2 regions of the Alkalimarinus coralli genome follow, and region 1 is predicted to be linked to the other one. Evidence: predicted binding sites of a transcription regulator. Region 1 holds the regulator's gene; the other holds the start of a gene.
The links. Region 1 encodes FNR, which switches genes on or off when oxygen is low (the NO sensors DNR and NnrR bind a similar motif). Its sites were predicted from a motif close to TTGATCTAGATCAA; they were not measured.

Region 1 (16,760 bases):
TAACCAATGCTGGCGGACTCTCTTATTTGGGTGATTTGGCTAAGAATACGCCCAGTGCATCAAATATAAGAGCCTACGCTGAAATTGTTAGTGAGCGGGCTATTCTCAGAAAACTGATCTCAGCCTCTGGAGAAATAACCGACTCTGCATTTAACACTCAGGGACGAACGAGTTCCGAATTGTTAGATGAAGCAGAGCGTAAAGTCTTTCAGATATCAGAGTCTAGAGCATCTGAGGGGGGGCCTCAAAATGTTAACCCAATTCTGACACAAACACTTGAGCGCATCGATGAGTTGTTCAATACCGATGATCCGCTGACGGGAACGACGACCGGGTTTAGAGATCTAGACGCCAATACTGGCGGGCTACAGCCATCAGATCTGGTTATCGTGGCTGCAAGGCCGTCTATGGGTAAGACGGCCTTTGCGATGAACCTGGTTGAAAATGCCTTGTTTGGAGCGGGTAAACCTGTACTGGTATTCAGTATGGAGATGCCATCAGATGCGATTGTTATGCGTATGTTGTCGTCTATGGGGCGTATCCATCAAGGGCGTGTAAGAAGTGGTAAGTTGGAGGAGGATGATTGGCCTCGTTTGACGTCAGCGGTTAGCTTGCTAAAAGACAAACCGCTCTATATTGATGACACTGCTGGCTTGAGCCCGACTGAGGTACGTTCAAGGGCGCGGAGGATTGCCCGTGAAACAAAAAGAGAGTTTGGCCTGATCATGATCGATTACCTGCAACTTATGCAGGTTCCTGGGAATACCGAGGGGCGAACCTCTGAAATATCTGAGATCTCTCGCTCGCTTAAAGCGCTGGCTAAAGAGTTGAAATGCCCGGTTGTGGCACTGTCTCAGCTTAACCGAAGTTTGGAGCAGCGACCCAATAAGCGTCCTATCAACTCGGATTTGCGAGAGTCAGGCGCAATTGAGCAGGATGCCGATATTATTATGTTTATCTATCGTGATGACTACTATAACGAAGATAGCCCTGATAAGGGGATTGCCGAGATTATTATCGGTAAGCAACGAAACGGGCCTACAGGAACCATCAAACTCGCCTTTCAGGGGCAGTTTACCAAGTTTGAGGATCTTGCCCACACTGATTACGATGGCGAGTTCTAATGACCCGACCCACCTTTGCCAAGATAGACCTTAACGCTTTTAAAGCAAATTACCAGCTGGCTTCAACGCTGGCCGGAGACGCGTTATGTGTTGCGGTTATTAAAGCCAACGGTTATGGTCATGGTATCTGTCAAATCGCACGAGCAATCCCTGATGCGCCTCTAGCTGTCGCCTGTGTCGATGAGGCAATAGCAATGAGGAAAAACGGAATTGATAACCCTGTGGTAGTGCTGGAGGGGGCCTTTTCGATTGAAGAGGTGTTATTAGCTGCGGAGCACAAACTGCAGTTGATTATTCACTCTGAATATCAGCTTGAGCAACTAAACGCGCTTACAGAGGTTAATCAACCTGTCGCTGTCTGGCTCAAGTTGAATACCGGCATGAACAGGTTGGGGTTCAAGCCCGCCTTGGCGCGCGAGTTGGTCTACAGGCTTAAGCAGACCCCGTTGGTTAAGCTTGTAGGGCTTATGACCCATTTCTCTAGCGCCGATGAGTTAGAGACTACAGAAACAGAGCGACAACTGGCGCTGTTTAGTTCGGTGGTTAATAATCTGGGCTCAATGTCTGAGGGGTTATTGTTGACTGCTGCCAATTCCGCAGCGTTGCTCGCCCATAAGTCTGCACATTTTGATTGCGTCAGGCCCGGAATCATACTGTATGGTTCTTCACCTATGCCGCACTTATCCTCAGAAGCCCTTGGGTTAGCCGCAGTCATGTCGCTTGAGTCACGTATTATGGCGATACATGAAGTGAATGCAGGGGATTGCGTGGGCTACGGTGGGACGTGGCGTGCGAGTCGCGAAACCAAAGTGGGTACCATTGCGGTGGGGTATGGTGATGGCTACCCGCGTCATGCCGAAACAGGTACGCCTGTATGGGTGGGGGACCGCGTTGTACCGCTAATAGGTCGTGTTTCAATGGATATGCTGACGGTTGACCTTACTTATCACCCCGATGCCAAAGTGGGGGATGCCGTCGAGCTTTGGGGCAAGAACGTTTCAGTCGACGAGGTTGCTATGTCTGCCGGAACGATTGGCTATGAGCTGCTAACGGGTGTTACATCAAGAGTGCCAAGGTTATATTCCGAAGAGTGACATCTTAACTTGAGTGATCTGTAGTAAGTCAATTCCTTCCAGCACTCGCTAATATACACTTCAGCTTTACAATAATTCCCATTTTCAGGATAAATTCAATGATCAGTTGGAAAGCGCTTATTATCGGGTTGGTAGTGACGATCTTGGTGGGGCTGTTCGGCCAGGCTATTTATGTGCTGCTAGCGTCATACATAGGCATGGCAGCGAGTGACTATGTATTTTTCTCAACCTATAAACAAGAAATTTGGTTTATCTTTGCAATGCTGGTTTATTGCCTGACGATGGCATTTGGAGGGCTTTTAACAGGTACGATTGCAAATCAAAAGCAAGCGTGGCACGCCGCAGCTGTTGGCTTCTTAGCGGGCGTTGCTTCGGTAACTTCCTCGGCAGAAAATAGTAGCATTACATTGATGGCGGTTGTTATGGTTGTACTGGGGGCTTTCTTTGCGTTTCTGGGTGGGTTGTTTGCTCTTCGTGTTATAGAGTCTGAAGATTGAAGACTTTAAGGGTAGACCTTAACCAATATCTCTAAATAAAAAACCTGACCTTGTTAAAGGCCAGGTTCTCTTATTGGTGTTTGGCTTAAAACTTACTGTAGGCTTAAAACTTATAGTATGCGCCTAGCATGTAAACGTAAGGGTCTACTTCAACATCAACATTTGCTTTTACTGTTCCCACATTGGTTTGCGCGGTAATTTCAGCATCGGCATCGATGTTGATCCACCAAACAGCTGCGGTTAGCCCGGCATTTTCTGTGATTTCATAGTTAAAACCCGCTTGTAGCGAAGCGCCAATTGAGTCATCAATATCAAGCTTGGTGCTTGTGGCTACCACACCTGGCGTACCAGTCAGGCCTGCCAATGCACCAATTGAGTTTGTTAGTGTATCTGTAGTTCCTTCGTCAAAGAAAATAGTGTAGTTGATACCGGCTCCAACATAAGGTTGGAACTTTGCGTCTGGCTCTGCCAGGTAATACTGCACACTGAGCGTTGGTGGAAGGTGCTTGGTGTCACCCAGTTTTCCAACGCCTGAGATTGCGCCAGCGCCAGAAATGTCGTGCTTGAATGGTGTTGCAGCAAGTAGCTCAATACCGATTCTGTCGGTCGCCATATAGCTGAATACTAATCCTAATTGGGTATCAGAATTCAGGCCTACTTTTGCACCAGTGGCAGGGCCCAGAGCCGGGGTATTTATAACAATGTCTGAGCTGGATTCTTGGGGATCGACAGTTGCGATACCGCCTTTAATGAAAATATCTCCTGCTTCATAAGCAAAAGCAGATTGGCTAATTAATAGTGAACCAGCAACAAGAGATGAAGTTAATGCATTTTTTAACATATAGCTACCCTGATTGAGTTTCGAAGTGATTAAGTTGTGATGGGCGCAGTGTAGCTATGGTGAATTTTGTTAAATTGACATATCGCAATAAAATAATATCGGCTATTGGTGGCAAGTGTGAGAAATGAAAATAAAATGAGATAAATCAAGTTAACTAAAGATACCTATAAGGAGGTATTTTTTTGTTGTGTTGTTTTGAGTAACTAATAAGTAGATATAAAAAAAGAGGCATTAAGCCTCTTTTTCGGGGAGGGGAGGTGTGAATTTATTCGCCTTTCATACACTTGCCGTGATTTTTAACGATATCTACAAGTGCATCCATATCTTCAAGAATGACCTCTCGCCCCTGAACTGAAATAAGCCCACTTTTTTGGAAACGGGTAAATACCCGGCTTACTGTTTCTACAGCAAGTCCCAAATAGTTGCCAATATCATTTCGGGGCATAGGGAGTCGGAACTGTGTGCCGGACAGCTTGCGTAGCTTGAATCGGCTGGAAAGGCTTAGTAACAGGGAGGCTATTCTCTCTTCAGCGGTGTTTTTACTAAGCAGCATGGTGAGTTGCCGACTGCCCTGAATCTCTTTGCTCATCAGCGAAAAAAAGTGGTGCTGGAGTGTTGGGATTTTAGCAGCCAGTGTTTCGAGTTGGCCGAAAGGAATTTCGCAGACGCTGGCGCGTTCAAGTGCTTTTGCTGAACAGCTGTACGAATCTGTATTGGTGCTATCGAGACCAATTATCTCTCCAGGGAGGTAAAAACCGGTTACCTGTTCTTCACCATCTTCGGTAACTGAGTAGGTTTTAATTGCGCCGCTACGAACTGCAAATAAAGATTTAAAGGGGGAGTGCTCCTTGAAAATATGATCTCCCCGGTTGATCGTCTTCCCTTGTTTTATGAGGTCTTCAAGGCGATCAATGTCATCTTTGTTAACTGCAATTGGAATGCACAGGTTGCTCAGACTGCACTGTAAGCAGGACTGATGGATACCTGTTGCTGGTTGCGGATCAATAGCTGCTATTTTCTCACTCATCTTCGCTTTACTCGGTTAATAGCTTTTATTCCATCAGGATAATCAATTTTTATGCTTTTTGGAACATAGATGAGGCAATTCTAGCATATAAACTTACTAGATATAGAAGGATAAGGAGGCAAATTGCAGGAACTAATACTTTAGTCTAATAAGGGTTAGTACTTGGGGCGGATATAACCTCCATAACCAAAAGGCAGCTGACCACTTTGTAGTTTCTGGTAGTACTGATCAAGCTGGTCGACGTTATGAGAAAACGAGTTTTCAATTAGGCTGGTCGCGCCTAAACCTATGCCAACTAAATCACCGGATATACCCTTGGACACTGAATTGTCCCTTGAGAATTTAACATGATTCAGTTTCTGGAACCCTGCTTCAATAAGCCTGTTTTCAAACTCTTTATGACAGTCACAGGTGGTTGTCTCTTCGGCTTCGACGCCTGAAAGGACTGATTGACGCTCTTCTTCGTCTATTAAGTAAATGGTATCCGGGTCGATACCAATTAACCCTTCCAGTTTTTCACTGAGCTGTTCGCATGACTCATGTTGTCTGGTAAGAAATCGTACGTTGACCGTTTTGAAGCCATACTGCTTGAATATTTTTACCTGGTCGGCTAAAAAATCAAAATCAATAGGGCCTTGATCCCTGTTCTGGGTGCCGAGGCAAATATGGTTAAAGCCCAAGCCTTTTATCAGCGCAATAATTGCATCATCCGCAGGCACTTTCTCCAGTTCAATGACATAGGTGCCTTCTTGTTCATTTTGTAGCGTAAAGGCTTTATTGAGCGAATACATAATCTCTGTCATTTCTGCCGGGCTTAGCAGTTGAGCAATCTCCCCCTGCCAGTGAATATAATTAATGCGGCGAGTTCTGGGGATTAGGTCACTCAGTAAACGAACTTCATGGAGCAGGTGGTCGATATAATTTCTAACCGGGGTGATTTTGCTTGTGGTGCTGTTATTTTGCTTAGGAAAACTGCACAACGTATTTTGCAGCGGCATAGACAAGCTTAATGCAAGTTCAGAGTTTGTTCTGTTGCTGTTGGTAATGATGTCAGTATAGCTCTGAAGACTAAACCCTCTGTCTTCAACGAATAGACCTGGCTTGTCCGGAGAGTCATATCGGAAACTATTTGTGCAAAATAGCCAGTCTTTGTGTGAAAAAATTTGTCTCATAGTGCGGCTTGTTGGGTATGCATTATCCCCAAAAACATCCTGTAGTGTTCGGTGGTCAGCTATTATTGGGGTAATCTTCTCAAATGGAGATCCCATTATTATTCCTAAATTTGTTCAACGCCCGAGGGTGGCATACTCACTAACATCTAATCTGGAAACTGTAGTCTACTCAACGACGTAATAGGGGTGTTGATTTGCATCAATAGACCTATTGATGTGCTATTTTTGGAAACCTTTGCATGACTACTTCGCTCATAACGTCGTGCAAAGGTCTCTTTCGGAAAAAGAATGTGTGGTAAGTGGTTGGTAAATCAATGGGGGGCAGGAATGGGCGCGTAGTCAGGGGAGGGAATAGCATCCATAGGGGATGTCTTGCCCCCTATGGATGAATAAAGCCTAGTGGCTTACTTTTCTAAATACCAACGTTGCATTGGTGCCGCCAAAGCCAAAGCTGTTTGACATGACAGTATTTAGTTTTTGCTCTATCGCGTTGCCGGTAATCACCGGTATTCCCTCTGATTCCTCTGTCAATTTTGTCACATTGGCGGTGGCTGCAATAAACCCATGCTCAAGCATTAACAGGGAATAAATCGCCTCATGAACGCCAGCCGCACCCAGCGAGTGGCCGGAGAGTGACTTGGTAGAAGATACCGGGGGAACATTGCTGTCAAAAACGGCCTTTACCGCCCGCAGTTCTGATACGTCTCCAACCGGGGTACTGGTGCCATGCGCGTTAATATAATCAACGGGGCTATCGACGGTCGCCAATGCTTCTTGCATGCAGCGTATTGCGCCTTCTCCAGAAGGTGCCACCATGTCGTATCCATCTGACGAGGCACCATAGCCTACTAACTCTGCATAAATAGGCGCGCCTCGTTTTTTAGCATGTTCCAGTTCTTCGAGCACCAGCATTCCACCCCCGCCAGCAATAACAAAGCCGTCACGGCTTTCATCGAATGGGCGCGAAGCCGTTTCAGGTGCATCGTTGTATTTAGTTGAGAGTGCGCCCATTGCGTCGAACAGCATGGATTGAGTCCAGTGTTCTTCTTCGCCGCCGCCAGCAAAAATAATATCGTGCTTGCCAGACTGTATCTGCTCCATACCATGCCCAATACAGTGGGAGCTTGTTGCACACGCCGACGATATTGAGTAGTTAACCCCTTTTATTTTGAATGCGGTAGCCAAACAGGCCGAGACTGTACTGGCCATAACTCTGGGAACCATATAAGGGCCGATTCGCTTAACCCCTTTTGCTTCCATTATTTGAGCCGCATTTACCTGGTTCTCACAGGATGCCCCGCCAGACCCGGCTATTAATCCGACTCTCGGGTTGGATATCTGATCTGCTGACAAGCCGGAATCCTGAATTGCCTGCTGCATGGCGATATACGCAAACGCAGAAGAGTCGCCCATAAACCGCAGCAACTTCCGGTCAATTAATGATGCCTTATCAATGTCAACAGAGCCTGAAATCTGGCTCTTGAACCCTTTCTCATGATACGACTCATTAAAACGAATGCCTGATCTGCCTTCTTTCAGGCTCTTTAGGACGTCTTCTTTAGTGTTTCCAAGGCATGAAACAATTCCCATGCCTGTAACGACAACTCTTCGCATTGGTTTTCTCAAGATCAATGAAGTGATTCGCCTATTTTAGCCAAATTTACTGCTATTAATAAATATGACAAAAGTCTATTTAGCAGGCTAAGTGCAATATGTATTGGTATGGCAGTGTCTATCGGGCGACTCTAATAGGGGAGAGGCGGATATTTAAGTCCGTTGATTAAGGAAGTGCTTGAATATTAGTATATCTATATGGTTATATATGGTTGTTTGTGATTATATATGGTTTTTATTAGTGTATTGGTCTTATGAAGCATCCAGTTGACGAGTTGGTCAGGTCTACATTAACGGGCGCGGCTCCGCTCTTTATTTTTGTGATATCTCTGGTTATGGGGAGTTTGGCGCTTACCTTCATGCCAAGAGAAGAGGAACCCCAGATAGTGGTTCCGATGGTTGATGTTCTTGTCGATGTGCCCGGACTGAGTGCAAAACAAGTTGAACGGCAAGTGACCACGCCTTTGGAAAAGCTGCTGGCTCAGATTCCAGGTGTTGAAAATGTCTACTCTAGCTCTATGACGGGCAAGTCTGCGGTAACACTTCGCTTTTTTGTTGGGCAAGATCGTGAAAAATCAATATTAAATACCTATAACAAGCTCTATTCAAATCAGGGAGATATCCCTGGTGTTGTTAAAAATTGGCAGGTGAAGCCTATAGAAGTAGATGATGTGCCGATTATGGTTCTTGCTTTATGGAGCCGAGACTCGTCACTGTACTCTGACTACGAATTGAGGCGAGTTGCGGAAGATGTATCTACGTTTCTACAAGGAATCCCTTCTACAAGTGAAGTAAAAGTGGTTGGTGGCCGACCACGAAACATCAGGGTGTTAATTAAACCTGAAAGTCTTGCCGCAAGAAAAACAACCCCTATCGACATAGTCAGTGCGATTGAGGCGTCCAACGTGCTTCAAAGTGCAGGCCTGTGGGTTTATAACAATCGATCAATTGTGCTTGAAAGTGGCGACGTTGTTGCGACGGCAGAAGAGCTGGAAAACCTGGTGGTCAATGTGATTGATAGCACGCCAATTTTGTTAAAAGACGTTGCAGACATTGTTGATGGGCCAGCAGAAGCAGATGGCTATACGTGGATTGACTTCGCCCCCGCACATGTTCATTTCGAAGCAGCGCATAGCGGATTTCCAATGGTGAGCATCAGTGTCGCCAAGCAGCAAGGCAGTAATGCTGTTCAGGTCGCGTCGGATGTGCATCAGGCAATAGCCGATCTCAAAAGCACGCTGTTACCCGCAGAGATCGATATCGAAGTGATGAGAGATTATGGCGACACAGCGAACGATAAAGTCAACAATCTCGTATCGAGTCTCGGTTTTGCTGTTGCTACCGTTGTGATCTTTATTGGCATTTTCCTTGGCTGGCGCTCTGCACTGGTCGTCGGGTTGGCTGTCCCTATCTGCTATGGCATCACCCTTGCGCTTGATATGGCATTTGGTTACACCATTAACCGCGTGACACTGTTTGCACTGATCCTTTCGTTGGGCTTACTGGTCGATGACCCTATTACCGGCGTTGATAATATCTCTCGTTTTATGAAAACAGGGGAGGGAGATATTAAGTCTCGTATTGTAGCCGCTGTCTCTGAAATACGTTCTCCCCTGTTGATGTCTACGTTAACGATTATTTTAGCATTTGTACCATTGGCGTTTATTACCGGGATGATGGGGCCTTATATGGCACCCATGGCGTTTAATGTTCCCGTTAGTGTGCTGGCCAGCACATTGGTGGCGTTTTTTGTTACACCTTGGCTGGCCAGCAAGTTCCTGTCAACGAGCAGTGCTGATACAGCTCCCCCGGTCGCTGCTGACAAGCCTGATTCAGTGCTTTTGAAGGGGTATCGGTGGTGTGTCATGCCGCTATTGAATAGCCGACGAAAAGCAAAATGGGCGCTTTGGCTGGTATTGGTGTTATTCATTTTGGCCGCTTTGCTACCGGTTCTGAGAATGGTTCCTCTTAAACTTCTTCCGTTTGATAATAAAAATGAGATACAGATTCTTATTGATATGCCGGAGAGCAGCAGCCTTGAGAGTACCGCAGATATGGCTCGGCGAGTCTCTGCACAGGTGAGTCGGGTCTCTGAGGTTAGTGCCATTGCCGCGTATGTAGGCCACTCATCACCAATGGACTTTAACGGAATGGTCAGGCGTTACTATCAACGGTCTGCCCCTAATCTGGCTGACTTGCGACTAACGCTGGTAGATAAAACTGAGCGTGAGCATCAATCCCATGATGTTGTTCTCAGGTTGCGAGCGCTGCTAGCCCCTTTGATAGAGAATGACGTGCAGATTAAAGTGGTTGAAGTGCCTCCCGGGCCACCTGTGCTTAGCACTATCGTTGCTGAAATATATGGTGATACGTTAACCGCTTATGATACGCAAAAAACAGCCGCCATCGCGCTTATGCAGCGCTTGCAGCGAGAACCCTTTGTTGTTGATGTTGATTCGACCGTTGAGGTGCCTCGTCAACGTTTACGGTTTATAGCTGACAAGCAAAAAGCGGCGCTTTCAGGCGTTTCTACTGACGATATCAGCAACACTTTGGCGATGGCTAACAATGGCCTGTTAGCCGGTTTTCTAGGACAACCTATGGACGCTTCGCCGCTGCCGATCGTCTTGAGGCTGGACCCTCAGGAACGAAGCTCGCTAACTGACTTTGAGCGTTTACAGGTGCGTGGGCGTTCGGGCGTCGTGCAATCCAGTACCGCACAAGGCCTTAAAATTGCCCCACAACCGCTTGTTCCCATCGGTGAGCTGGGGCAGTTTGAACCTGGTAATGCGGATGAGGTTATATTTAGAAAAGACCTTAAACCGGTCGTGTATGTGACGGCAGAGCTATCGGGGCGAACGCCTGCCGAAGTTATTGCTGATGTTAATGCAGATCAATCTTTTGCTAAACAAGCAACAGATTTTGCTGATCAATCACTCCCCACTTCTGACTGGCAACAGCGCAGCTATCTAACCAGTGGGGCGGGAGACCTATGGACTATACCTGAAGGAACAGATATTAGCTGGCGCGGAGAAGGCGAATGGAAGATTACGGTCGATGTATTTCGAGATATGGGGCTGGCGTTTGCTTTTGCATTGGTGGCCATCTTTTTTGTGCTGCGCGCTCAGACAGCCTCATCAGCCCTTTCACTTATTATTATGTCTGCCATACCGTTGACGGTTATCGGTATTATGCCCGGTTTCTGGTTGCTAAATCAGTTCGGTGAGCGAGAAATAGCCGGCGCACCTGAACCGGTACTTTTCACGGCAACAGCGATGATCGGCATGATTGCATTGGCAGGTATCGTTGTCAGAAACTCGTTGATATTAATTGAATATATCAGCCAGGCGCGAGCTAATGGGTTACCCATGAAAGAGGCGTTAATACTGGCCGTATCTATTCGCATCCGGCCTATTCTTTTGACAGCTGGAACTACAATGTTAGGCAATCTGGTGATTATTCTTGACCCGGTTTTCAGCGGTTTGGCGCTCGCCATAATATTTGGCATTGTCGCGTCTACAGTGTTTACCCTGCTTGTTGTACCTGTGGTTTATCTACTGGTATTTGATAAACCCGTTAAAAAAGAAGGGGAGTTACTTTATGCCCGAAAATGATAAAAAAGCACCTGAACAAAAGGCTTTAATCAAAACTGGCCGTATTAAAGCATGGTTGGCTCCTTTGGGGGCGGTCAGTGTCTTATTGCTGATAGTGACCTGGATGGCGGGGTTGTTTGGCGAAAAAATTAGTCCAGGGTTGAACGACCTGGAAGATGCTCGCAGTCAACACCAAAATGTGATGTTGGTTCGAGAGCAGAGTCTTACGGTTTTTGAGCCTGTTCCTGGTTCGGTCGAGGCCAAGTTTGCGACGTTGGTATCATCCCGGCTATTGGCAAGAATTACCCATGTTCATGCGCGGGCGGGCGATAGCGTCAAAAAGGGTCAAGTCTTGGTGTCACTAGAGAAAACAGATCTGGAAGCCAAGGCAGAGCAAGCAAAAGAGCATAGTAGGGCGATTAAAGCGCGTTTGACTGAAGCGGAGCAAAGCCTGGTTCGAGTAGAGAAGTTGAGTAATCAACGCTTGGTCGCCATGGCTGATTTAGACCGGGCTCGGGCAAACCATAAGGCTTTAGTCGCGGAATTGGCGAGAGCCAGTCAGCTGGAGCAGGAAGCCGCTATTGCACTTGGCTACACTGATATTCGCGCACCGATAGATGGTCGACTGGTGGAGCGTTTTGCCGAGCCGGGCGATACGGCTACACCAGGCACTCCATTGTTGTCGCTATACAACCCATTATCTTTGAGGGTTGAGGCTCATGTTAGAGAGCAACTGGCGCTATCGCTCAATGTGGGCCAGTCGCTTCAAGTAAGCATTCCGTCGCTTAAGAAAAAACTTGCAGCGGTGATTGAAGAGATTGTGCCAGCGGCAGATACCGGGTCACGTAGCTTTATGGTTAAGGTTAGAATCGAATACGAAAAATCATTGTTACCGGGTATGTACGCTCGCATGTTAATTCCGTCGAGCGTTGAGAAAATGGTTGTTATTCCTGAGAGTTGGGTGGTTCAGGTGGGTCAACTGAATCTGGTATGGGTGGAGAGAGATGGCCAACGCGTCCGTCGCTTTATAAGGTTGGGTAAACCCTTGGAGGGCGGGCGTGTACAGGTATTAGCTGGGCTCTCGGAAGGCGAGCGGTTGCTGACGCCAACGCTGTAATTGAGCGCCCCGCTTATTGAAAAAAAAGAGGCTGGTTCTTTGTGAACAAATAAGAGTGGCCGAGCCTTTTATCAAGGTTTAGTGGCTGCCTGAGCAAAGTTTGCAAGGGCTTTGGTTATTTTATTGATAATCTCACTGCACCCATCAATGCTATGCCCATCAATGCGATGCCTATCAATGCTATGGCGTTTCGCGATATAAGCGGGATCATTGTAGGTAAACCAGACCTGCTTTTTGTCGTCTTCCCAGATTAGTGCTTTTTGCGGCAGGTCGATTGCTGAACTCTGGCCACACTGCATAAGCGGCGTTCCAACTTTGGGATTGCCAAATAACACGAGCTCTGTTGGTGGCAAAACCAAGCCAACTTTCTGCGCACCCTCTGAATGATTTATTCGACCAAAAATAGTCATGCCTTTCTTTTCTAAAACGTCAACAAGCCTATCTGCCGTGGCATTTACGTCATGATGGCTTTTGATATTTATGAGTCCCCGGTCACTGTCTGGTGCTTGCGGAGCCGCCAGAACAGATGAAGAGAAGACGAGAGCTGAGATCAAACAAAGCAAAAGGGTGCGCATAGAGGCTCCTTAAGAGTCATCCGGGTGGCGAATTAATAGTGTCTTATAGCCGCACTTCTTCGCTTCGTCAAAGAATGTCTGGGGAGAGCTGAGTGCCTGGTCTCCTGTTGCGTTTAATACCAGCGCTTCAAGCAAGCAGCCCGGTATGTTGTTGTTATGGAAATTAGGCATTCTTGGATACATATTGTAATCATCACTGGTGACGACGGTTTTCCATAGTTCAACACCCTGTTTTTTAAGCTGTGCCCGGGCAGGGCGCTTAATGCATGGGTGGGTATCGTCTGCCACAATGGTGCCTGGTGTCATATGGTTGATCATCGGCAGTATATCGTTACCCCTTGCGGTCAGCACCAGTATTAATTTGGTTTCACGCAGCCGCTCGCCTCGTTTGGTGTAGAGTACTTTTGACCCGTTAATAATGGTGGTTTTTTCTTCCGTATAACGGGGGTCTATTGCGATTACTGACTGAAAATTGTGGCATAAATCCTCAATCAGGCTGGCTCCAATTCTTCCTGCCCCTCCGAGTATCGCAATTGATTGAGTTTTGCTATTCACGCCGAGTTTGTGTGCAATTTGATTGGCAGACTCGTTCATAGCAAAACGGGTACCATAGGAGCCATCAACAAGTGGCGGAACAATGTCTATTCCTGCCTTCATGCTGAAGCCCGGGAGCCTTCCGACGAGTGCAAAACGTTTAACGTTTGGAAACTCTCGTTGCAAATCTGAAATATATTTTCGAACTTTATCAGAGTCAGATGCGAGCTCTTCTTCTGAATAGACTGAAGAGACCATCACGCCCCGCGAGGATCTGTCTTTTATGTAAGCGGCAACCGCGATGGGAGGGAAAAAGCGGCGAAACCAGTCAGGAACATAGGCCCGTTGATCACCTCGGGTTCCATATACGGCGAAAACAACTTCTGGGTTTACGACCTTTTTAAGAATTGGCCAGAATAAATTGGCGGTGAGAATCGAAGTTATTCTCAGTAAAATCCAGCTGCGGCGCTTCAAATTGCCCCAAGGTGTTCTAAGCGCTTCAGGTTTTTCATCTTCATTGGAGGCCAGCACAACAGGATCACCTATTGGCTTGTCATTTAAAGAGTGGTTGATTGCTTCAATGTTTGGCGTTGAAATATCAGAAAAACGAATACCTATAGTATTTTCTTTCCGATAGGTGATCTCATACGAGGTCTTTATATTGCCAGTTCGCGTTCTGATGGTTACCGAGCCCTGTACATCAATATCTTCAGTATTAACCGGGTCAACCAAAGAGATGCTTGCGCCGCCGGTAGACAGGTTTCGGGAGCGTGCCACGATACGAGACCCGTTAGACTCCAGCACCAATGGCAAATAAATGTTATGCCGCTCTTCTTTTCTTTCTTCTTTCCTTAGACTATTCATGGGATACATCTTCTACTTTGGAATAATTGTTACTGCGTTCCGTCTCAAAAAAGAGGCCATCCGTGACACTGTTTCTATTTTTTCATTAATTAGGGCATCTTTTCTAGAAAATAGCTCTATAATTCAGTGTAACAGATTGAATATTCGCCTGAATTGTTTTTTTTTCTACAGGCGTGAACTAATAACACACTAAAATGTAACCTATACCCCAAACATGAATGTATTGTTGCGTAACCTGTGCTTAGGATGGGTTATCTGTTTTGTTTCATTTCCTGCGTACGCCTTTGTTGTTTCAACTGCCGACCAGCGAGTACCCCTCAATGTTCATCTTTCCTATTACGAAGACGCGACAGGCACGTTAACATTTGATGAGTTGACTGAACTGCACCGCCAAGGACAGATGAAAGAAAACGCAGAGGGGACGCTGAACTTTGGTTTTAGTGATTCGGTGTACTGGGTTAGAGCGTCGTTCGTGTTTTCCGACGCCATTGCAGACGTTGAGAACTGGGTTGTCTCGCTAGACTACGCTCCACTCGAGCATATTGATTTTTATATTCGAACAGCAGAAGGGGTTAAGCATATAAAAACTGGCACGAGCCAGCCTTTTAGTTCCCGGCCTCTTCACTACCGGAACTTTGCTTACCCGCTAAAGAACATCGGTAATACCGAATATGAGATATGGTTAAAGGTTGCGTCAGATAGCTCCATACAAATTCCTTTGAGTTTATGGCCTGCACAGGTTTATTTCGAAGAGGAAACATTAAGCTCTTATGGCTGGGGCATATTTTGCGGGATCTTGTTGGCGCTAACACTGTATAACCTGTTTCTCTATGTTTCAGTGAAAGACCCTACATACATTTTTTATGTGATGTATCTGGTTGGGTTACTGGGAACGGTATTGTTCCTAAATGGGCTGGGGTTTCAACTATTCTGGCCCGGTAACGAGAGTTTAAACCAGCACGCGCTGCTAATTTTTAGCGTATTCGCCGTTTTTGGCGCGCTGCAGTTTTCCCGCTCCTTTTTAGGAACCAGAAAACTCACCCCAACGTTTGATAAGTTCATTGTTGGCCTAACATTTATATCGGCGGCCGCAGTGTTTATTGGGGTTGTTTTTGTCGATGTCAGTTTTCCAAAGATGTCTGGCTCTATTGCCGCACTCTTTTCGCTTGTGTTGATTGCTACTGGCTTAAAAACGCTGAAGCGAGGTAGCCCGACAGCCCCTTACTTTTTAATCGCATGGTCCTTTTTTCTGAGTGGCATTTTAATCTACTTGTCGAGCGTATTCGGAATGGTTCCAACTAACTTTTTTACCGAAAGCGCGATGCAGTTTGGCTCAGCAGCAGAGGTTATTCTGCTCTCTTTAGGGCTGGCACAGCGAATTAAAGTAGACAGAATGTTGAAATATGAAGCGTTGGAGTCAAAGCATCAGACAATATTAAAGTGGCAACAGGCGGAGAAGCGACTGCTGGAACGTGCAAGTTATGACTCACTCACCTCTCTGCCCAATAGTACGTCACTGTATAAGCGCATCGAAGATTTAAAGACCGAACCCGGTGGTGGCGTTAAATCGTTTGGGTTGGTTGTCATTCACTTTAACCGCTTCCACGAAATAAACAAAACGCTGGGTAAAAGTAATGCTGATCTTCTACTAATCAGAGCCTCTGACCGTTTGGCGCATGAGGCGGGGCGGGTAGATCATGTTTTACCTGTCGATAGAACGGATGACTATTTCCATTTTCTATCGGTTCTTGATGGGGTTAGCTTTGGCGTACTGGTTGAAATGAGTTCAGACACGCAGGCCCCGAACTATGTCGCTGAAAAACTTTTGAGCGTTATGAAAAAGCCTATCGAGCATGAGGGCATGTTTATTGATATTGATGCGATTGCAGGTATTGCGTTGTTCCCTATTCATGGGCAGGATCTGGATGCTTTAGCGCAACACGCGACTATCGCGCTTGAAAATTCAAAAAAGGCATCACAAAAGATAACCACTTACTCACCGGATCAGAACTATTACAGCACCCGTCGACTATCTCTGATGGGCGACCTGTCAAAGGCCATAGAGAACGACAAACTGGCACTGTTCCTTCAGCCACAGATCGACTTATCGACATCAAAAGTGGTGGGGGCTGAGGCACTTATTCGCTGGAGTCATGATGTGCACGGGTTTGTCAGGCCTGATGAGTTTATTCCTCTCGCTGAGCAGTCTGGCTTGATCAGGCCGTTGACTGCATGGGTGGTTGAAAAAGTGCTGCAATATGACAAAAAGTTTCAGGGGCTGGGGCATAACATTCAGCTCTCGGTGAATATTTCAGCCAAAAATATAGTTGAAATTAACTTTGTCAAAAATACATTGGATCAGCTGCTTGAATATGGTGTCGCGCCTGAAAGAATCGTGTTTGAGATGACAGAAACAACGATGATGGATAACCCGGATAAAGCGCTGAGCGTTCTTAATAGCCTCAGTGCGTTGGGTATTAAACTCAGCATTGATGACTTTGGTACCGGTTACTCATCGCTCTCATACCTAAACCAACTACCCGTTGATGAGTTAAAAATAGACCGCTCTTTTGTCTCTGATATGTTGCAAAACCCACAGAACCAGAAGATTGTTGAAATGACGGTTAATCTGGCTCATACCCTGGGGCTAACGGTTGTGGCGGAAGGCATAGAAGATCAGGAAACCATGCTGCAGCTCCAAAAGCTGG
Region 2 (16,760 bases), 1.4 Mb from region 1:
CACGAATGACTCTATTGTTGGTGTGCGCTAGCTGATAAACCACAGGGTCTTCGGAAATTGCTGTGAAAACGGCGAGGTAGGTCGAATGAATGAATGATTCCAGCGTTTCTGAGCTCTTTCTAAGTTCGTGAAGATGAGATCCCAGGCGTTCAATATAGTCAGAGAGTAAGGCTGAAAATATAGACTGCTTATCTTCAAAATAATTATAGAAAGTTCCTGACGCTAGACCTGTGCGTCGAATAATATCCCGAACGGTGACTTGATCGTATCCCTTTTCGCTAAAGCAGTCTCGTGCAGCAGAAATTATTGCTTTTCTGTTGTTGATCCGATTTAGCTCTCTCTTCCCTAAGTTCTCTTTAATCATCCTTATATCCTTTATGAATTAGAGCAAAAGGATTATATCTCTTTTAATTTTTATTGCACATAGGGGGCGTTGCTAAATTGCGCAAAAGTGTGACCTTAAGCCGATATTAATAGGTTTATCAATTAAGTAGCGACATTTTATTTGGTTGAGTCGATATAAACCCCGTTGGTTTTGCATTATGGTTTATAGAGCAAATGCCTTATAATCGCTGCCTGAAAATTGTGTCTTATAAGCGGTAGATAGACTGTTATGACGAATGCGGTAAAAGTAGACAAAAAAGAGCAGCTAGAGAAAAACAAACTACAAAAGCTGTTACGGCGTGAAGTAGGGAAGGCCATTGCTGATTTTAATATGATTAGCGAAGGCGATAAAGTTATGTGCTGTTTGAGCGGTGGTAAGGATTCATACGCGATGCTCGATATTCTCATGAACTTGCAGCAACGGGCTCCAGTACAGTTTGACATTATTGCCGTGAATCTCGATCAAAAGCAGCCAGGGTTTCCTGATACTGTCTTGCCGGGTTACTTAACATCGTTAGGCATTGAATATCACATCATAGAAAAAGACACTTACAGTATTGTTAAAGATAAAATACCTGAAGGCAAAACAACATGCGGGCTTTGCTCAAGGCTTAGGCGCGGCATTCTGTATAATTTTGCAGCTGAGCATGGCGTGACGAAAATAGCACTAGGGCACCACCGTGATGATATTCTGGAAACACTGTTTCTGAATATGTTTTATGGCGGCAAGCTTAAATCAATGCCACCAAAGCTAAAGAGCGACGATGGCCGGAATATTGTTATCCGTCCGATGGCATATTGCAGGGAAAAAGACATAGCTCGTTATGCAAACATAAAAGACTTCCCCATTATTCCTTGCAATCTCTGTGGTTCGCAAGAGAACATGCAAAGGAAAAAAATAAAAGCAATGTTCCAGGATTGGGATCGGCAGCATCCAGGTCGGCTAGAAAATATGTTTAGAGCTATCCAAAATGTAGTTCCCTCGCACCTTGCTGATACCTCAAAATACGACTTTGATAACATGACTCACGCAGAACCAATTGAGCCTTTTGAAAAGTTGGATGTGATCAACTTATAATGAAGTTGTGTTACTTTCCACGCTGGCTTACGCCGCATCGATAGCCTGAAGCTTATTCTTACTGCCCTCAATAGGGTGTGAGGTAGCCATAATCAGGCTGTTATAGCGTTTATGGAAATCGTATAGATTGTAATCGGACTCTTCTTGCCGGTAATGCTCATTCCAGTAGGCGGCAAGTGACTTGGTGGCCCCGTTTTCTATTATCAGGTTTGATCGCTTATAAATACACCATGCAATGGCTGTGGCGTAGGACAGGTTGGTACCAAGTTCCGTGTGAGGGTTAGTTAAGAAGGTTCTTTGGCTAGCAAGCCCTCGAACCTGGCTTGCTAAATCAGGATCAAATGCAAGAAATTGGTCCCAAATATCTATGTGGCGCTGACGTGAAATGTTAAACAGGCCTATCCCACTTTTCTCTACGCCTGAATTGTAAAACTCTAATGGTTTTAGCTGGGTTTCAACCGCTGCAGTGCCTAGTAGTAGATTCACCGCAGCAGGCGTATACCCGTTCAAATACTTGAGAGTTGGCTCAATAACCTGTTCTTTTAAACTCTGCGCATCTATTGACATGATAAAGCTCGCTAAACTAACTACAAACTAAAAAGGCAAATCCTGGGCCATTTAGTTAGCTTCCTTTTATAAAATATTTTTTAATAAAGCACGCTAACACACTGTTAACGTTAGTATAGGTACTAAACGTTATTGGTGCTGGAAGTCTGTGAAATTTAATTGTTACAGATTGTAAGTGATAGGGCTTGTCAATAAGGTGGCGAAGCCCCAGCCAAAAAACAGACAATTAAGTAAATTGAGCGTTTATATTTGGGGCATAGAGAGGTGTGAGATTTAGTCTGAACTAATTCAGTTTATATGAATTGGGCTAGAGCGGTATTTTTACAGTGAAAGCACCTCTTATATCGCCATGATCAAAGCCTGTTGCTTGATCGTTTGGGTAAAGCTCAGCGATTGATTCACGCAAGGCTTTATCGATATTTTTTCCATGACAAGCTAAACAGGGTTTTTGTGTGGGTATCGCTTTCATATAGCGAAAATATTTTTGCCCATTTATATTCATTATGCTGCTTTGATCAAGTTCACTGACGTTAGCTCCCGCCAATTTTTGTTTTTCAAACGAGACCAGTATCTCGCGTTCCCATTTATCTGGGGTATTAGATTGGTTTCTTGTTTTCAGGCTTGTTCTTTTCACTTCAAGATTTTTGCTGAGCGAAACGGATGAGGTAATTACTGGAGCTTTCACATTGCACACTTTAAGTGCTGCAATAGGGCCTCCTTCTTTCATTTTTGCAACCAGTTCAGATTTTAGCTCGGTTGCAAGTGATTTGATTGCATCTCTGCTTTGGTTTTCAAGGCTGGCGATGCGTTCAGACGCGTTAGCTTGGGTGGTTAATAGTGCTACCAGAAGAAGGGTAGAGGACTTTGTTTTTCGCATTTTTGTAAACATGATTCACCTATATCGATATGTGGTTATATAATAATACTAAATTGATATAAGTGGAAATAGATTTAAATCAAGTGATTGGGCTTGAGAAACGCCACCACAGTCTGAAATGGCGACGATGCAGCAAATTTCATTTATTGTGGCCCCGCTACGCCTGATGAGCGCTGTTGCCGTGCTCACTGTTTGGCCGGTGGCTATAACATCATCAAACAGCAGCACGTTGTCAGAGCTTGCGCACTCGTGCTCTCTAATATAAAGCGAATCATAATTGACCCCTTTATGTGCTTCTTCATACCAGCTTTCAGGGGTTCTTTTGTATTTTCTTATGCAAGACAACGGCAAGTTTAGCGAATAGGATACTGCCGAGGCAAAAGGAAGGGCATTCGTCTCTATAGCGACAATATGGTTGATATCAGAGTCAATATAGTTGTGCACTAAAGCATCAACTACCATTCTAAATGCTTTTGGGTTTGAGGATATTTTTGATAAATCAAAATAGCTTAAATTGTCTTCAGGCCAATTATTAAAACGAGTAATTAATGACTTTATAAGATAATCATCGAATACCATAGCGCTCACCATTGTCATTATCGTATGAATGAGAAAGTTGCGTGCAGCGTGATATAAATATCTTGGGTCTATAGGCTAAGTTTAGGACAACTTACTGGAAAGGGTAGGGGGAATGACTGGGAGTGGAGGCAGAATGCAATAACCACTACCAGTCATCGAGAGACTATATTATTCGAGAGTATCCTTTTTGAATTTCTTCTGCAGGGATGTATTTATCAAAAACTTTGCAAATTGCTCGAATAAGCAGTCGGCCGCCAGGTTGAACATAGATTGTATCGCCTTCAACTTTTATCAGGTTGTCAGCTACGTATTGGGACAGCCTGTCCAGCTCGCCCTTAAAGTACTCAGAGAAATCTAATGAATGCTGTTCTCCGAATGCTTTCATATCGAGGCTGAAATGGCAGATGAGTTGCATAATCGCATCTTTTCGAATCAGGTCATCATCAGTAAGCCAAACTCCGCGCTTAACAGGCAGTAAGTCTTGATCTATAGCGCTATTGTATTCTTCAAGGTCGTGGTGGTTTTGATAGTAACACTGACCAACCTGGCTTATCGATGAGACGCCCATGCTGATAAGGTCGCAGTCACTATGGGTTGTGTAACCCTGGAAGTTTCGGTGAAGTTTACCTTGCTTTTGAGCAATAGCTAACTCATCGTCTGGTTTAGCAAAGTGATCCATTCCGATGTAGACATAGCCAGCATTCAGCAGTGTCTCAATTGTTTCGTGAAGAATGACGAGCTTCTGGTCAGGAGTGGGTAAATCTTCTTCGTTAATTCTGCGTTGTGGCATAAAACGATGAGGCATGTGTGCGTAGTTGAACACAGAAAGCCTGTCCGGGCTCATATCGAGCACACGTTTTACTGTCTCTGCAAATGTTTCCGGCGTTTGGAAGGGAAGCCCGTAAATCAGATCCAGGTTTATCGACTTAAATCCGAGCTCACGGCCTTTTTCCAAAACAAAACGGGTTTCCTCTTCAGATTGGACACGATTAACCGCTTTTTGAACTTTGGGATTGAAATCCTGAACACCTAATGAGATTCTGTTAAAGCCAATGTCTCTTAATGTACTTAGCGTATCTTCGCTGGCTTCTCGCGGATCGATCTCAATAGAGTAGTCGCCACTGTCATCATCGAGCAACCGGAAGTTTTTCCGAAGCTCTGCCATTAATTCTCGCATCTGCTCGTCGGCGATAAAGGTTGGAGTGCCACCACCCCAGTGCAGTTGCTCGACAATTCGGTTTTCGGCAAACAGGTCAGACTGCATCTTAATATCCTTATACAGTCTGTCCAGGTAAGGCTGTGCGCGGTCTCTATGTTTAGTGATAACTTTATTGCATGCACAGTAGTAGCAAACATGAGCGCAAAATGGAATATGCACATACAATGAAAGCGGCGCCGAGCTCCCTCTACACATATTTGAAGCGGAAACACAGTCTTTTGCACCAAACTCTCCATCGAATTGTACTGCTGTAGGGTATGAAGTGTATCTTGGGCCAGAAAGGTCATAGCGCCTTATTAGATCTTCATTCCAAATTAACTTGTCGATATTGTTCATGCTTAGGGCTAACCTGATAGGGGTGGAATAGGTTCAAAGTATGCTGCTCAGTATAGCGGCATCTATAAATGGGTCGTTGATACATATCAACGGATGCTTTTTGCGTATTTTATTACTTGTTCACTAGGCGGCAAGTGATTGGACATACGGCAGTGTCCATACGCCGTAAGTTATTAGTAAAACGCCTGACACTGATCTAAAACCGGTGCTTTTTATCAGCCAGGATGTCCTTTCGGCGAGAAGGCCTGTAGTCATAATAGCGGGTAATGTTCCTAGACCGAAGGCAACCATTAATATTGCAGAGGTAAGAGGGGAGCTCGCCATACTTGACCATACAAGTGTTGAGTATACCAGTCCGCAGGGTAGCCAGCCCCAAAGAGTCCCCAGCAATAGTGCATTTTTTAAACTCTTAACTGGTAGCAATTTCTTAGACAGGGGTTGAATTCTTTTCCATAAATGACCTCCTGTTTTTTCAATGATGACCAATCCATTGCCCCATCCGGCGATATAGATCCCCATCAGCACTAATAACACTGCCGCAATATTCCGAAGTGCAAAAAATACAAATGAGCCCTGTTCTGCAAGTAGCCAGCCAAAGCTCCCAACAATAAATCCGGCGAGGGAGTAGCTAAAAATTCGACCGGTGTTATAGAAGAGTAGCGTTGTAATAAGGCGTTTCTGGTACCCTTCACCGGTAGGAATTGCCATTGAAAGTGCCCCGGTTATCCCGCCGCACATGCCAATGCAGTGTGTGCCACCAAGAAGTCCGATGATGAATGCGGTGCTAAGTTCGAGCGTGTTTTCCATATGGATAAAGGTCAGGGGCTGTTGAAATGCTATGATGAAGTACGTTCATCTTCACTAAGGGGGCGCTCATTCTCGGAAGCAGTTTCCTCTGTTGGAGGGATCATATCTTTATCATCATCATAAAGAATGCTATGTGCAGGCCCCTCAAGATCATCAAATTGGCCGCTTTTTACTGCCCAGCTAAACACCATTACAGCTAGAGTGATTAAAACAATCGATAAGGGGATCAGCGCGTAAAGAATTTCCACGGTAACTTCCTCAAATGGGAGTGGCAGGTAAATTATACCGAATTATGCTGCGGCTAGATACTCAGCGGTTTATTCAGCCCAGTGGTTACAGCTGCATTAGTTTCTGAGTCTCATTGCGTTACAAACCACGATGAGTGAGCTAGCAGACATTCCAATAGCCGCAGCGTATGGCGGTATCATACCGGCCGCTGCCATAGGCAGAGCAATCAGGTTGTACCCTATGGCCCAGCTAATATTCTGGCGGATAATATGCCGAGTCTTTTTCCCAACGCATAGCGCGAGTGGTAGCGTTTTTAGGTTGTTAGACAGTAGAATGGCATCAGCCTTCAGTTTTGTTAGGTCATTAGCATTACCCATGGCTATCGATAACTGGGTTCCTGCCATTACCGGGACATCATTTAGTCCATCGCCTATCATGACTGCATTGCTACCTGTTGCTTGTATTGACTGCATATATGCCAATTTGTCTTCCGGTGTTGCGCCGCCAATTGCATTGCTAATACCCAGCTCCTGGGCTGTAGATGAGACTGAGCCGGACTGGTCTCCACTTAAAAGAGAGCACCTATAGCCTTGAGCGTTTAAGTTGCCAATAACTTCTTTGCTTTCGTCTTTTAGTCTGTCTTCAATCTGAAACCAGCCAAGAAGGCCGCCAGGTGAGGTTAGAGCAAGCCACTGCCCATCAGTAGGGGGCATAAAAGGCGATTTTAACTTGGAGACTATCTGAGCTGCATACTTTGCGTGTCCCAGTCTGTATGTGGTGTTGTCGATGACGCCTTCGACGCCTCCTCCGGGGGTAGCAACAATGGCGTCGGCAATAACCGTTGTTTTATCGCGAGAGAAGGCCTTTGCTATCGGGTGCTCTGAATGCTGCTCCAGGCTCGCTGCAATTGAAAGTAACGCTGAGGCATCGAGATTTGCTTTTGGCACAATGTCGCTAATAACAATTTGCCCAACAGTAAGCGTACCGGTTTTATCAAAAATAAGCTCATCGGCCTGCGCCAGGGACTCTAATACGTGGCCTCTGGTAATCAGAAACCCATTAGACCGTAGCAGGTTTGTGGCTGCAGTGAGCGCCGTTGGTGTTGCAAGAGACAGTGCACAAGGGCAGGTGACGACCAGAACAGAAAGTGCAATTGAGAAGGCATCCTGAGAGCCCTGTAACCACCAATAGACAAAAACCGATGTTGTTATAACAAGTACTGCGGCAACAAAGTAGCTAGCGACCTTATCTGCTATCAATGCAGTTCTGGGCTTTTCTCCCTGAGCTCGGTTCAGGAGTCTCATAATAGAGCTCAACCGTGCATTTTGGCCAACCGCAGTAATTGATACTTCAATCATATTCTCAACATTGCTGGTGCCCCCAACAACGATATCTCCGACGTGTTTTTCAATAGGCATAAACTCGCCGGTTAAGGCAGATTCGTCGACGCTGCTTTGGCCTTTGGTTATGACCCCGTCTGAGGGAATGGGCGTGGCAGGCTTTATACGCACTATATCTCCTACCTTGAGATCCTTGGCTGCAATCACCACCTCTTCTCCATCAACAAGTTTTATCGCTGATGGGGGAATAAGGTTAGTTAATTGAGAGATTGATTGACCTGATTTCAATCGGGCCTGGCTTTCCAAAAAACGGCCAAGTAGAAGGAAAAAAGTAAACATGGCGACGGAGTCGAAATATACGTCTTCTCCGCCAAATATGGTTATAAACACGCTTGAAATATAGGCAATAGATATTGCAAGCGAGACAGGAACATCCATCGTCAAATGGCGTGTTTTTATATCTCTGAGAGCCGCTTGGAAAAAAGGGCGTGCTGAGTACAGAACAACAGGGGTCGTTACTAAAAGGCTAACCCAGCGGAACAGCAAGAGAAAGTTATCGGAAATTCCGCTGACCATACCAACGTAAAGTGGTACAGAGAACATCATGTTTTGCATCATTGCAAAGCCAGCTACTCCGAGCCTGATGATAGCTCTTTTTCTTTCCTTATTTAGAATTTCCTCTTCCAGGTTGGGCTTGAACGGGTGTGCTTTATAGCCAAGCTGATACACCATCATGAGAATATTGCTAAGCTTTATCTCTTCAGGGTTCCAGCACAGAGCTGCTCGCTGTGTGGTATGGTTGATCGAAAAAGAGTCTACCCCGACCTTTGACGATATGTGCTTTTCCAATAACCATATGCAGGCAGCACAGGTAATGCCCTCTATGATGAGCGTTGCTTCATTGCGAGCGTGACTGTTATCAGTTGAAGAAGCCGGGATGACAAACTCTTTTTGCAGCTCAATGTTATCATAGAGCCTCAACTCGTTTAGTGTTGTCTCTTCAATTTCCTGAGGGGTAACGGATGGCTGACTTCTATGCTGATAAAAGCCCTCCATCCCGCTTTCTGAGATTAATTGTGCAACGGCTTTACAGCCATGACAGCAGAATGCATGCTCTTCACCTGAGATAAGTAGACTTATTTCGGAGTTACTGGGATTGGGCTCCCCACAGTGATAGCAGAGCCCTGAATGTTGTCCCATTTATGAGCCCGATTCGAGTACAGTAGGAGTGGAGCTTGGTAGGGCTGTTTGGCCTTTCAACCTCCAGCTTGAATCCTGCGCAATAACATCAACATACCAACGGCCAGTTAAAGGAGTCGCCAGTTGAGTCGAGTAGACGTACCCTGGTTCAGGTAGGAGTTTTTGTTCGATATCCTGGCCATCGACGGTTGGGTGAAGCAGTTTAAGTGTTAAGAATGAGGGCTGAGTGGGTAAGTCTCCATCCAGAATGAGAGAGACTCGTCCGGCCTCGCCAAAACGTAGTTCAGCACTCAAATTAAGGTCTTTTGCCTTATTGTCCATCGCAAGACTTTGATTTATCGCAAGCCCATCTTTGTAATAATTGTCACTGACAAGGGAGTTTTCTGATGTAACTGCGAGATAGATCATAATGGCACAATAAATAATTGTGACCAAAGGGATTACGATTAGAAACCATGGCCAGAACTGCTTAAACCAAGGTGTTGTGTCTCTATCAAAGTTTGTCATATCAGGCTGCTTCTACATAAAACTAAAGAAATCGAGGGGCACATATTCGTGCCAGCACTCAATATGGGATTATCTCAATTGTATCCGTCAAAACCAAGCGTCAAATGCATATTGACTCTTGGTTTTGGGATTGATTCGAGAGCAAATTAATAACTAAGCGGGCCAAGAAAACGACTGTCTGATGTTGCTTTAACAGACTTGTCATCGTTGGCAATAACGACAAACTCAATGTCATGGTTGGTTTGTGTCATGTTAGCGGGGTCGACTTCAATACTTGTGGGTAAAGAGTAGACTTCACCTGAGTTTACCGTGAACCTTGTCTCTGTCGAGATTGATAGACCTTCTATACCGGTAACCGCCAGCTCAAACTCACGCGGCTGGTCAGACATATTAATGACCTTAAGCGTGTAAGAGTTTTCTACCAGGCCCATTCCGGTTAGTTGGTATAGCGCACCGCGGTCTTTAATAACATCAAGACCCAATGGTACTCTGGATGTTACCCCGTAGATGACAGACGCAATCATAAACAGCAGCATCAAACCATAACCCACTGATTTTGGGCGAACAAGATGGCTCTGCTTTCCTTCTAGTGAGTTCTCGGTGCTGTAGCTGATAAGCCCTTTCGGATAATTCATCTTGTCCATTATCTGGTCACAGGCGTCAATGCAGAGGGCACAACCAATACATTCATATTGAAGACCATCGCGAATGTCAATTCCAGTAGGGCATACCTGGACACACATTCCACAATCGACGCAATCCCCTAGTCCTGCTTGTTTGGGGTCAGCAGATTTTTTCCGGCTGCCTCGCGGCTCCCCCCGGTTGGGGTTGTATGAAACAACCATTGTATCTTTATCAAACATTACTGACTGGAAACGTGCGTATGGGCACATGTAAAGACAGACTTGCTCCCTTAACCAGCCCGCATTAATGTACGTGGCAGCAGTGAAAAACAGGATCCAGAAGTAAGCCCAGCCACCGATAAAGTTAAAGCTGAAAAAGTCAACGACCAGCTCACGAATAGGGTAAAAATAACCAACAAATGTTAGCCCAGTCGCGAAAGCGATTAGAAGCCATATACTGTGTTTAATAACTTTTTTAAGGGTTTTAGAGGCGTCATTGGGTGCTTTGTCCAGTTTAATTCGCTTATTTCTGCTCCCTTCGACTTTCTCCTCAGCCCACATAAAGATGAATGTCCATACGGTTTGAGGGCATGTATAGCCACACCAGATGCGGCCAAACAGTGAGGTGATAAAGAACAACCCAAAGGCACAAATGATGAGAAGCCAGGAGAGCAAGACAAAGTCCTGGGGCCAGAATGTTTCGCCAAACAGGTGGAACTTCCGACCAGGAATATCAAAATATATTAGCTGTTCACCATTGATCGAAACCCAGCAAAAAATAAAGTACATGCTCATTAAGAGCCACAGTGAGGCGGTTCTGATTCGTTGAAATACACCGGTTATTTCTTTTACATATATCTTTTTCCTTGAAGCATAAAGATCAATTGTCGTTTCTTCAGGCTTTTTCTTAGGAGAGGGATCTATGTTTTTGACAGGAATATTGGCGCTCATTGCACTCACCGTATTTTAATCTGTTTAGCAATGGAGTTTGGTTTAACTACATTGCATAAAAAGACTAGTGGAGTCGTTTGGATTAACTAACGTTTGCTACCGATCAATCTCTATTAATGAGTTTTTGCGCTGTTATCGGTCAAATTAAGCGCTTCTGATTCTAGCTTTGCTAGAAAGTTAGAGGAGGGGCGTTGCACCCTCCTCAACTAACCTATTTGCCTTGTGAAAGGCTATAAATATAGGCTGACAGCACATGAACCTTCTCTTCACCAAGAAGCTCATTGTGGGCTGGCATTACACCAGCACGACCAAACTCAATTGTTTGTTTGATCATCGATGGTGTGCCACCGTAGAGCCAAACATTATCTGTTAAGTTTGGAGCACCCATTGCCAAATTGCCTTTTGCATCAGCTCCGTGACAAGCCGCGCAAGCAGTTTGGAACATCGCTGCTCCACGCTCACTTGATGCTTTGTCTTCAGCTCTGTTGCTAAACGCCAAAAGGTAGTTTGTTAGATCATCAATGTCAGACTTTGACATTGCAGGATTTAAACCTTTTGCTGGCATATTCCCGTTTCTACCGTGCCCAATCGTTTGTTTGATAGCATCAGCAGAGCCACCATACAACCAATCAGAATCAGTCAGGTTTGGAAAGCCTAGTGACCCTCTAGCGGTTGAGCCGTGACATATCGCACAGTTGTTTGCAAACAGACGCTGGCCGACTTTAAGCGCAGCTGGGTCTTTTGAAAGATCTTCAACTGACTTCTCAGCGAATGCGGCAAATATTGGCCCGTATTCAGCGTCTGCTTCTTCAACTTCTTGTTCCCACTGGTTGGTAGAGGTCCAACCAAGAAGGCCAGGGTATGAACCCAAACCAGGGTAAAGAGCATAGTAAGCTAGCCCGAAAAAGATTGTCGCAAGAAACATGTAGAACCACCATTTTGGAAGTGGGTTGTCCAGTTCCTCAATGCCATCATAGGTGTGGCCCGTTGTTTCTTCTGTTTCAGTATTACTTGTTTGGCTCTTTCGGGTTGCGTATAGAAGCCACCAGCAACCGAAGACGCTACCCAAACTGATGATTATGATCCATGCGCTCCAAAAACTACTCATGGTCTTTTTTCTCCGTTTCGATCGTAGTACGTTTGGCTATCTCTTCATCTTCAAAAGGCAGATTAGCCGCGTCATCAAAGTTTTTTTTACGCTTTGAGCTATAAGCCCAAAGGCAAATACCGATGAACGCTATCATTACCAATATTGTTGAAATGCCACGTAACGTATTAATATCCATGATGTATTACCGCTTGTTCTTGAGCACTGTACCCAGCTGCTGAAGATAAGCCACCATTGCTTCAATTTCGGTTTTACCTTTTACTGCTTCGGATGCACCAGCAATATCCTCATCCGTGTACGGAACACCTACAGCTCTTAGAGCCTCCATACGTTTTGGAGTGATCTTGTGGTCGATCTTCGCGGTAAATAACCATGGGTAAGACGGCATCTTAGACTCAGGTACAACGTTTCTTGGGTTGTATAGGTGAGCTCTGTGCCAGTCGTCACTGTATCGTTCGCCTACACGTGCCAAATCAGGTCCGGTACGCTTGGAGCCCCACAAGAATGGATGCTCGTATACGTGCTCTCCGGCAACAGAGTAGTGACCGTAACGCTCGGTTTCAGCTCTGAAGGGTCTGATCATCTGTGTATGGCAAACGTGACAGCCTTCACGGATATAGATATCGCGACCTTCCAGCTGAAGGGCGTTTAAAGGCTTAAGTCCTGCAATAGGTTCGTTTACCTGCTTTGAGAAAAACAGAGGAACAATTTCAACTAGTGCGCCAAAACTGATTGCTACAATAACCAGAACAATCATCAGCCCAAGGTTTTTTTCTACAACTTCATGATTCATGCTAAACCTCCTTAAGCTGTCTGTGGGACGTTGTCAAGAGCCTGAGCGTCTTTTACGCGCACAGTCATCCATACGTTGTAAGCCATGATCAGCATTCCGGCAAGGAATATAGCGCCGCCAATGGCCCGGACAAGATAACCTGCATGGCTTGCTTCAAGTGATTCAACGAAGCTATAGGTTAGTGTTCCATCGTCGTTTATCGCTCTCCACATCAAGCCCTGCATAATACCGTTAACCCACATCGCAGCGATGTAAAGTACAGTACCTATAGTCGCCAACCAGAAGTGTGCGTTAATCATTGATGTGCTATACATGCCCTTGAGGCCATATAGTTTTGGAATCAAGTGGTACATTGCACCGATAGAAACCATCGCAACCCAGCCGAGTGCGCCAGAGTGAACGTGACCTACAGTCCAGTCGGTATTGTGAGATAGCGCATTAACAGTCTTGATTGCCATCATTGGACCTTCAAAGGTCGACATACCGTAGAAAGACAGTGATACGACAAGGAAGCGCAAAATAGGATCAGTACGCAATTTATCCCATGCACCCGATAGTGTCATCATACCGTTGATCATACCACCCCAAGATGGAGCAAGAAGGATCAGGGACATTACCATACCTGCGCTTTGAGCCCAGTCAGGAAGTGCACTGTAGTGAAGGTGGTGCGAACCAGCCCACACATAAATTGATATCAAGGCCCAAAAGTGAACGATCGATAGTCTATAGGAGTAAACAGGGCGCTCTGCCTGCTTTGGCACAAAGTAGTACATGATGCCCAAAAAGCCTGCAGTCAGGAAGAATCCTACCGCGTTATGGCCGTACCACCACTGAACCATCGCATCGATAGTGCCAGGGTAGATAGAGTAAGACTTCCATAGCGTAACGGGTATTTCAAGGTTGTTTACGATATGCAGAACGGCAACCGTTATGATGAATGCGCCAAAGAACCAGTTAGCAACGTAGATATGCTTGGCTTTACGCTTCATGATAGTACCAAAGAAAACCACTGCATAACCGACCCAAACGATAGTAATTAAGATATCGATTGGCCACTCCAGTTCTGCATACTCTTTAGAAGAAGTGTAACCCAGAGGTAAGGTAATCGCGGCTAATACGATAACCAGCTGCCAGCCCCAGAAGACGAAAGACGCCAGAGAGTCGGAAAATAGTCGTGCTTGACAGGTGCGCTGCACAACGTAGAAGGAGGTTGCAAAAAGTGCAGAACCACCAAAAGCGAATATAACTGCATTAGTGTGAAGCGGACGAAGGCGACCAAAGCTAAGCCAGGCCGTATCGAAGTTGAGTTCTGGCCATACAAGTTGCGAGGCGATCAATACGCCGGCGGCCATCCCAACAATACCCCACACGACAGTCATAATGGCGAATTGGCGCACCACTTTGTAGTTGTATGTCGTCTGATTGTTTACTGTGCTCATTATTCAGGATCCAATTTTTATCACAAGCTAGAAGTGAAGAGGACTACTAGAAATAACGTTAGCTATCTCTTTGTCGTTGAAAAAACATAACCGTGCTCCCGACCAGTTATTCCAACCTATTTGCTGCCCTATGAATCAATCGATCAAAATCGATTGATATCTATAGTAGCAGCGCGCGAAGGATACGTTTTGTTATTGATAAATGTCAATAGACGCACCTCATGGACAAAGTGTATTTTGTAGGTGGTTATAGGGGGGTTGATATATGTCAATATCAAATACAAAAATACCTCTATGGAGGTATTTTGTTGCAGGTAAGGGGTGTTTGGCTTAAATACTAAGCCCTTGAGCCTCTTTCAAATGCTCAAAGTTTGATATGTGAATGTACTTGCCACTCGTCTCGATAAGATCTCTATTTTGAATTCTCGTAAGTGAGCGGCTAAGCGTTTCTTTAGTAATGCCCAGATAGTTGGCGATGTCACTCCTGCTCATGCTTAGTTTAATATCAATATAGTTCTGATTGCGGTTTTTATGGCGGAGTGAAATGTTGTAAAGGAATGCCGCGACTTTACTTTCTGCGGTTGTTGCGGAGGCAAGACTCTTTCTAACTTCAGACTCATGATAGCTATCGATAGAAAATAATGTGACTATTTTGGTCAACAGCTGAGGAAGGCTGGTCGCACTTTCGAGAACATCTTTATACGGGAGAACGCAAATATCGCAGTCTTCCAGAGCAACCAATGAATTGGGGTATATATCGGTTGCTACTGCATTTTGACCCGCTAGCTCTCCTTTCAATTTAAACGATATTACTTGCTCTTGCGGCTGACCATATAAACATACTTCTTTAGCAGAACCTGATGTGATTGCGTACAGGAACTCAAAAGGTTGGCCTTCCTTATAAATGAGTTCACCTGTTTTAAACGGCTGCTTCTTCATTAGTAGCGTTTCTTTAACGTCAAACTCGACACTTCCAATGGGGGTAGGTTCACAAATTGGAGAGAGTGCGCAATCACTGCAGTTTATATGGCGAGAGTTCTCTGAGGTGGGTAAGTGAATATATTTCATAAAAAGGATTAAACGCCAGTGCACAGGTTTTGGTCATTGATAACGATCAACCAGCTCCAAATACTTTTTGGCTGTCGTTTGAACGTCACTGCTGTTGTTAAGGCTGCTCATTACTTCGAGCTCTGTTTTTTCGTGTGCGACTCGTAATGCATTCAGCAACACCTGTAAGTCATTAAATAACGGTTGATTAGCCGGGTTTGCTTCTTTATCTGTGCGGTTTTGGTTTAACAGCTGAGCAACGCGGCTAACTTCTTTTAGGGACAAACTAAGCTGTTCTAGCCCGGCAACTGTCTCTTGGGCGTTTTGTACAGTCGTAGTTAGCTCGCTTTTTGTAGCAGCGGTATCTAGGTTTAGGGCTTCAATTATTTGATCGATCGACTCTGTTGATTGTTGTGTTTTTGTTGCCAGTGTTCTGACTTCGTCCGCTACAACTGCAAACCCTCTACCTGCGTCTCCTGCTCTTGCGGCTTCAATTGATGCGTTCAATGCTAGCAGGTTTGTTTGCTCGGCAATGCCCTTAATCTCGGATAGAATGACCGCGATCTGCTCACCGTCTTCAATGAGTTTATCGGACAGCGTTGTTGCGTGAAGAGCATTGTTACAGAGTTGTTGGGTTTGTCCCAAAAATTGGCTGCTGTCATTATTGGCTTTTGTTGCCAGGTCGAGTAGGGCTTCACTTGTGCATTTACTGCCCCTTTCTGATAGCAGCAATGTTTCGGAATGGGAAATGCAATCTGATAGTTGTTTTGATAGTGTCTCAAATTGTTCGTTATAAGACTTAATATCCTCTTGAATACTATTCCTCGAGCCATCTATAAATGAAGACAAGGTAATAATGTCACTTGCTGATTGTTTGTAACGAAGCTTCATTACACCGCGCTGTCTCTCCAGTGTTTTCAGAGCGGTATGAATGTTTGATGTGTGAGATACTTTACCCGTGTACATGTATTGGGTTGTTTTACTTGAGGAAACCCGATTGACAATATCCTTTATATATTTAGATTCTCGGGTGAGGTATAAACTAAAAAAAGAGCCAGTGATAATGGTCACCAGCGCAATAATTGGCAGCGACCAGGATAGCGGTGCGGTTCGTACCAGTGCCACGCAAATGCTGGCCAATATCGCATAGGAGAGTAAGCCAATGGTGAAGGGCGGGATCTTATAATGCTTGGGAGTGTACTGCTTCAGCCCTTGGTTTATGCGTGAATAAATAATCTCTGCTCTTAATTTTTGTTGATCAGTTGCTGCAACGCCAACTGATTCATACCCAATAACATCCCCGTTTTCAATTAGTGGTTCGATATATAGATCAAGCCAGAAAAACTCTCCGTTCTTGCTCCTGTTTTTAATGATCCCCATCCATGGGTTACCGCTTTTTATCGTTTGCCATAATTCTTCATAAACGGGCTTAGGCACTTCTGGGTGGCGAAGGATATTGTGGTGTTTGCCTAATAATTCTTCCGCAGAGAAACCGGAAATTTCAATAAATGCATCATTGCAATATTCGATTTCTCCTTCGCCGTTTGTTCTGGAAACCAGGGATGTCGCAGCATCAAAACATCGCTCTTCGGTTGTATTAGATAAGATTTTTTGCACTAACTATCCACTAGTTAAAAGAGTAAAGGTTAAACCTTAAGAATAGGTGGCGATTCAGCG

Region 2: a site for FNR is predicted at 5,117-5,130, ahead of hemN (oxygen-independent coproporphyrinogen III oxidase). Genes of this name have one in related genera too.

Annotation. Positions count from the first base shown of each region.
Region 1 is NZ_CP096016.1:2,842,224-2,858,983, reverse strand. It holds gene dnaB (replicative DNA helicase) at 1-1,124, shown strand, start outside; gene alr (alanine racemase) at 1,124-2,218, shown strand; gene MY523_RS12805 (hypothetical protein) at 2,317-2,715, shown strand; gene MY523_RS12800 (OmpW/AlkL family protein) at 2,819-3,556, opposite strand; gene fnr (fumarate/nitrate reduction transcriptional regulator Fnr) at 3,822-4,583, opposite strand; gene MY523_RS12790 (hypothetical protein) at 4,739-5,851, opposite strand; gene fabB (beta-ketoacyl-ACP synthase I) at 6,152-7,369, opposite strand; gene MY523_RS12780 (efflux RND transporter permease subunit) at 7,624-10,983, shown strand; gene MY523_RS12775 (efflux RND transporter periplasmic adaptor subunit) at 10,970-12,079, shown strand; gene MY523_RS12770 (DUF302 domain-containing protein) at 12,151-12,654, opposite strand; gene MY523_RS12765 (PilZ domain-containing protein) at 12,664-14,052, opposite strand; gene MY523_RS12760 (EAL domain-containing protein) at 14,267-16,760, shown strand, end outside.
Region 2 is NZ_CP096016.1:1,484,309-1,501,068, forward strand. It holds gene MY523_RS06580 (TetR/AcrR family transcriptional regulator) at 1-364, opposite strand, end outside; gene ttcA (tRNA 2-thiocytidine(32) synthetase TtcA) at 614-1,462, shown strand; gene MY523_RS06590 (hypothetical protein) at 1,490-2,029, opposite strand; gene MY523_RS06595 (Tll0287-like domain-containing protein) at 2,337-2,918, opposite strand; gene MY523_RS06600 (phosphoribosyltransferase family protein) at 2,955-3,485, opposite strand; gene hemN (oxygen-independent coproporphyrinogen III oxidase) at 3,649-5,040, opposite strand; gene MY523_RS06610 (sulfite exporter TauE/SafE family protein) at 5,164-5,847, opposite strand; gene ccoS (cbb3-type cytochrome oxidase assembly protein CcoS) at 5,877-6,095, opposite strand; gene MY523_RS06620 (heavy metal translocating P-type ATPase) at 6,192-8,615, opposite strand; gene MY523_RS06625 (FixH family protein) at 8,616-9,122, opposite strand; gene ccoG (cytochrome c oxidase accessory protein CcoG) at 9,269-10,696, opposite strand; gene ccoP (cytochrome-c oxidase, cbb3-type subunit III) at 10,908-11,804, opposite strand; gene MY523_RS06640 (cbb3-type cytochrome oxidase subunit 3) at 11,797-11,982, opposite strand; gene ccoO (cytochrome-c oxidase, cbb3-type subunit II) at 11,989-12,597, opposite strand; gene ccoN (cytochrome-c oxidase, cbb3-type subunit I) at 12,609-14,036, opposite strand; gene MY523_RS06655 (helix-turn-helix domain-containing protein) at 14,367-15,104, opposite strand; gene MY523_RS06660 (methyl-accepting chemotaxis protein) at 15,138-16,700, opposite strand.